Regions from separate parts of the Vibrio sp. WZ-1 genome, predicted to be linked through region 1. Evidence: predicted binding sites of a transcription regulator. Region 1 holds the regulator's gene; the other holds the start of a gene.

Region 1 (3,181 bases):
AAATCCACGCTTCTTGTATACGTAAGGTTTAAGTCCCTGAGTTTCAAAGTCTGAAGATGTCTTTTTATCGGCTCTGATATGAAGCTGGTTGTTAACGACTAATGCAAACATTGTTTCATCAGCAAAAAGGCCAAAGCCGCCAAACATTGAGCGTGACTTGATCGTACCAAGCACCTCAAAAAGCTTCATAGAGTCTTTGAGTATCGGTTTATCCATGATGTGTTATCTCGGTGTAATTTAAATTACGCCACCAAAAATCAGGTCCGAGAGATTAGCAAACGCATGCAGACACAATGTCATTAAAGGGTAAACTCGTCATATGCATACTTGCCATCGGTAACCCCGCTACCATGCTATCTCATGCGATAGTTTAGGCCGGAAGCTTTGCGTCCCACTCTTTAGAGTGGTTTGCCCTGTGCGTGACACTGAAAGCATACTTCCTACATTGGACTAATATCACATTCTGCGCTTGTAAATGTGATCTTGGTTCAGTTAATAGTTATTTTTTCGTGAGTTAAGTTTCATAGATTAACAAAGTGGTCTACCAGGAAATTGTCAGCGCTAGAGAGTTGACTGTACGAAGAAATAACAAGTCTGCAAAGTTCTACATACAGAACTGTTGTCATGGATGGGTTGTTAAATAAAAAGCATCCATATGGATGCTTTTTGATGATGAGTAAACGAGCACTAAAGATTAGTTGATCTTTCTAACCGTGTTTCTAATCACGATCTCTGGCTGCATTTCAAACACTCGTTTTTCGTGTTCTTTATCTTTGATACGCTCTAGTAGGATCTCAAAAGCGTTTTTACCCACACGACGTTTTGGTTGGTGGATAGTCGTTAGTGGTGGTGAGAAGTACTCTGCCAGCTCAATGTTGTCATAGCCGATAACAGAAACATCATCTGGTACCTTGATACCGTTCTGCTGAAGGCGGCTCATCAAGCCAAGTGCCATCGTGTCATTGAAACAGAAAACTGCGGTAGGGCGTTTTTCCATTGCAGTAATGTTATCTGCCGCTAGCACAGCGGTATCACACTCAAAGTTGCCTTCAAGAATCCAATCTTCGTTAACCGCAAGGTTTGCTTCTGCCATTGCACGACGATAACCCGCAATACGCTCTTGGCACGCAGCTTTTTCGAAGTGACCGCTTAAACACGCGATGTCTGTGTGACCATTGTCGATCAGATATTTTGTCGCGATGTAACCGCCTTCTTCTGAGTTATCAATGATCTTGTCTGCTTGTGAGCTTTCTGGACCCCAGTCCATCACAACTTTAGGTATGTCTGAGTGACGGTCAAGCATCTCTTTTAGTTCTTCCGTCAGATCAGAACACATTACTAGAATGCCATCTACACGCTTTTCAGCGAGCATGCGGATGTAGTCACGTTGCTTCTCGTAAATACCGCCCGTGTTACATAGGATAAGAGTGTAACCTTGACGGTAACAGTAGCTCTCAACACCATCGATTACTTCAGAGAAGAACAGGTTGGTAGATTGAGTTACTAGCATACCGATGGTACGAGTTGAGTTGCACTTTAAACTGCGTGCAACGGCACTTGGTGCGTAATTAAGTTCATCCACCGCTTTCATTACTTTTTCTTGAGTTGCTTCTGCAACAAAGCGAGTTTTATTAATTACGTGCGAAACCGTAGTGGTAGAAACGCCGGCTAAGCGAGCAACGTCTTTAATAGTGGCCATAAATGATGTCCTGTATCGAGCTACTGTAAATACCGTAGTGAAGACAACCATACGCTTAGGGTCTTGCGCAAACCGAGCAACTGCGAATAGGGGCATTGCTGAGATATTTGGCAGCGGTTGTTCCGAAATCGGTATAAAAAGGTTTGTAGCAACATTTATCGCTGAGTCTCATATTCCTTTCTTATACTAAGTGAGGAATTGGTCAGCAATCCTGTTAAGAAAACACAAAAACCGCTTTATTTCAGCGGTTTACATATAAATCATATTTAATCGTTTGCGCTCACATTTTAGACTGATGCGGGCAAGCTGGCAATGTTTTAAGCAGCTGTTTTGTGCCTCGGAGGTCACAGTTTAACGGCTAAATGGATTGTATTTCTCTGCGCCAGATTAAAAACAAACGAATAAAATAGGGAGTCTGAATGACAGACTCCCCAAAATAGGCGGCAATTATTCACCAAGAAGGTAGGTGCTGTCCAGTTTACAAAATGCAATTAATAGTTGCGCGACACTAACATAGAAGCCAAATTCATCGAATTGCTTACATTTAGCGGCAAACTGAGGTAGCCATGTCAAAAGGTGTTGCTGGATGAACTCATTTTGCTTTTCGAATGCATCTTCCATGTGTTTTTCCTGCTCGAGTTCATTTGAGCGGATAATCATATTGCCTAAAAAATCTAACTCGACTGCTAAATGATCCGCAGGCTCTTTTAGATTTTCGTCAACTTGCACACCAAAGTCTGCCATCAGCCTTTCCATCTCTTCTGCTGGTTTATCGTTTAATAAACCAGATTCACCGATGTACATTGAGGCATAAGGTAGCGCACCGTGCTTTTCTGTTTTAAGAAAAAGTTCACAGAAGTCCGCAGCTAGCTCTAACTGAGCATCTTCACGATCTTGTAGGCGGTTAAGCGCATCAACAAGGGCATTAACGGATGGTTTGAGTGTTTCATTTTCACCTAAACCAGCTAAAAAGCTTCGAATTTCAACACTATGATAAGATTCCAGTTCCTTGTCTGTCAGCTCTTTTGCAAACAGGCTAGAAAACCACCAATAAATCTCAGCTCGTTTTTCGTTAAAAGCTTTCACTTCTTGCATTTTTTTGCTCCCAAATAGTTATCCCCTAAGTGTAAACAATTAAAATGAATAGCAGTAACTATAATTGTTATGGTTTATTGGGAAATATGCATGTTTATGAATGGCGGCAAATAAGCTTGTTTTGCATCAATAAATCCACAAAATCTTGCTTTTTATTGTAACTATTACTAGATATGTTACTAGTTATGAATAGAATACGTCTTGGAAGATAAAAAAGACAGAAGTGGTGTAAATGAGCTATCACGTATTAGTCGTAGAAGATGATGTTGTAACTCGCAGTAAGCTTGCGGGCTATTTCCAAAATGAAGGTTACAAAGTTAGTGAAGCAGAAAGTGGTGCTGAAATGCGCGAAGTGCTTCAAGAGGGCGACGTAGACCTGATCATGCT
Region 2 (3,181 bases), on a different contig from region 1:
TGTCTACTAGGTCTTCAACGATTAGGTAACCTTCGCCGTCACCTTCAGGTGCTTTAATTACCGTCATATCGCGTTGGTGATCGTGATCGTAGCTTGAGATACAAATAGTATCAACGTGACGAATACCTAACTCACGAGCTAGGATAGCTCCAGGAACCAAACCACCACGGCTTACCGCCCAAATACCTTTCCATTGCTCAGCTGGCATTTGTTTCTCAGCCAGTTCACGGCAGTAAGACTGCATCGCATCCCAAGTGATAATGAATTTTTTACTCATTGTAATAACCTAATAATTTCAAAATATGCATCCCCTCTGCTTAGCTGATGGCGCTGAAATGGACTCATCAAGCTAAACTTTCCACACCAGAGGAAATGGGGGTTTCAAGCTGCGCAAACGATTATTCTACCGAAACACTTCATTAATACCAACGCTGATATCAAAATTCTCCGCCTATTACGCAGAAAAATCGAATTCGGTGAACAACACAAAATAGAGAAGTGAATGAAATTGCGTAGAAACTACTCACACAAAAAACGCAAATAAAAAGCCAGTGTGAACTCTGAGCCCACACTGGCTTTTCTTTCATTGGCTGAAGTTAGCCTAGAATGTACTTCGCAATGAAGATTGCAGACATCACCCACACACTCATCGAAACTTCACGACCTTTACCACTGAACAGTTTGATCGCCGCGTAAGCGATGAAGCCCAGCGTGATACCTTCTGCGATAGAGAAAGTCAGCGGCATTACCAAACACGTTACTACAACAGGCGCAGCTTCTGTTAGGTCGCGCCAGTCGATACCAACAAGACCAGAAAGCATAAGGATAGCAACGTAGAATAGTGCACCAGAAGTTGCGTAAGCTGGGATCATACCCGCTAATGGCGAGAACAACAGAGCAAGAAGGAACAGCACGCCAACAACTACTGCCGTAAGACCTGTACGACCACCAGCAGCGACACCAGAAACACTCTCAATGTATGAAGTCGTGTTTGATGTACCTAGTAGAGCACCCACTGACGTTGCTGTTGAGTCAGCAAGCAGTGCTTTGTTTAGGCGAGGAATGTTACCGTTTTCGTCAGTCAGACCTGCTTTTTGTGAAACGCCAACTAGCGTGCCAGCGGTATCAAACAAGTCAACAAATAGGAAAGCAAACACCACTGAGATCATGCCCACTTCGAACAGACCAGAGAAGTCTAGCTGCATGAAAGTTGGCGCGATGCTTGGTGGTGTAGACATGATGCCGCCCCATTGAACGTCACCAAAGATAAGACCAAGAATCGTCACACCTAGGATAGCGATCATAACCGCACCTTTCACACCACGGTGAACCAATGCAATCGTCATGAAGAAACCAATCGCCGCAAGTACAGAAGGTAGTGACGTGATGTTACCCATTGAAACTAGCGTTGCTGGGTTATCTACTACAATACCTGCGTTTTTCAGCGCGATGAAAGCAAGGAAAAGACCGATACCCGCAGAGATACCAGTACGTAGAGAAAGTGGAATCGAGTTGATGATCCATTCACGAATCTTGAAGATACTCAGTAAAATAAACAGCAAACCTGACACGAATACTGCTGCTAGTGCCACTTGCCATGTATAGCCCATACCAAGTACAACTGAGTATGTGAAAAACGCGTTTAGGCCCATGCCTGGAGCCTGAGCGATTGGGTAGTTTGCTACTAAGCCCATGATGAAACAGCCAATAGCCGCCGCAAGACACGTCGCAACGAACACGGCACCACGATCCATACCAGTATCAGCAAGGATCGCTGGGTTTACAAAGATAATGTAAGCCATGGTTAGGAAGGTTGTGACACCTGCGATGATCTCAGTGCGCACGTTGGTGCCATTTTCACTAAGTTTAAAGAGCCTTTCGAGCATGATCGAATCCTGTAAAGGTAAAAAGTAAACGGTTGCGTAATCGATTGGCTCGAATTATAAAGTTATCAAATAACAAATTCCAGATAGAATTTTCACTCTAACAGGATTTTTTTCTTTGGATATGAAACTTATTCGCTAGCTTTTTTAACAGACGGGAAGTTTAGGTCTTAATAAACAATAACTAACAGAGTTACGTTCTATCCGCCCCAACGTGTACAAACTGAACAATGTATTAAACTTTCAAACGCAAACCCACGGTTTTAGCTGTTAAATACCCACAGAATTGGTCGGCACGTGAAATAAGACGAAGATGTAATAGCAGAATAGAAGCTTGGTGGTGAGAAAGTGGTCGATATTGGGAGTAGTAGATAAAAAAACGCCACTCAAATTGAGTGGCGGTGAATCATGTCAGCACTATGCACTGAAAAAAAATTCCAATTTATAGGGGTGAACAAACTTGTTCGAGTCACATGCGTTGGCTTCAATTAGTAACCAAAGCTTGTTGGGTATACAAAGTTACCGGTGTAAACAGATTTGCTGTTCCAGAACATTGCACTTGGTAAACCTTTCATAAATATCACCTTCTAAATCAATTAATACTGTCAATTTGGTTGATTTCTCGGTTCCTTGGAGGCGATAAACGGACTCATCCTTTGAGCATTTCATTCTTCTCTCAGAAGCTGGTTACAAATATACCACCAAGAAATTTAATTACAAGCATTAAAGTGACTAAACTCACACTTTTTATTTAAATTGATCCATATCAAATAAAAACTGTAAGTTAATTACAGTTTTGTGAATTAAATTCTTAAATTCATTCCAACAGAATAAACCTTGTTGCATAAGTGTATTTTGTACTGTTCAGAATCTGTGACAGCTCATAGTGATTTCCTTTCGACCTCGACTACTCGCCCCTCTAATCTGGTGGTATGCTTGGTGCCAATTCAAAAGCCAAAACCAAATAGCATTTATTGCTAAACACTCAATGTATTTACGGTTTAAATTTGGCAAAGCACATCAAAAGGAGTCTTCCGTGTCTGAATTCCATTCTGAAATCAGTACCTTATCACCTGCTCCACTTTGGCAGTTTTTCGATAAGATTTGTTCAATCCCTCACCCTTCTAAACATGAAGAGGCCCTAGCGCAGTACATTGTTACTTGGGCGACAGAGCAGGGTTTTGACGTACGCCGCGATACAACTGGCAACGTGTTCATTAAGAAACCAGCCACACCAGGCATGGAAAACAAAAAAGGCGTCGTTCTTCAAGCGCACATCGATATGGTGCCGCAAAAGA

What was found. Region 1 encodes PurR, which represses purine synthesis genes. Its sites were predicted from a motif close to TNANGNAAACGTTTNCNTNA; they were not measured.
Region 2: the regulator PurR is predicted to act here: its motif matches at 1,907-1,926, upstream of ACTS60_RS05465 (NCS2 family permease).

Annotation. Positions count from the first base shown of each region.
Region 1 is NZ_JBQEQR010000080.1:113,064-116,244, reverse strand. Features, by position in the region: gene ACTS60_RS17155 (TfoX/Sxy family DNA transformation protein) at 1-216, opposite strand, end outside; cyclic di-GMP riboswitch class I at 333-423, opposite strand; gene purR (HTH-type transcriptional repressor PurR) at 695-1,699, opposite strand; gene torD (molecular chaperone TorD) at 2,147-2,794, opposite strand; gene torR (two-component system response regulator TorR) at 3,027-3,181, shown strand, end outside.
Region 2 is NZ_JBQEQR010000059.1:11,198-14,378, reverse strand. Features, by position in the region: gene tet(34) (oxytetracycline resistance phosphoribosyltransferase domain-containing protein Tet(34)) at 1-277, opposite strand, end outside; gene ACTS60_RS05465 (NCS2 family permease) at 597-1,886, opposite strand; gene ACTS60_RS05460 (aminoacyl-histidine dipeptidase) at 2,920-3,181, shown strand, end outside.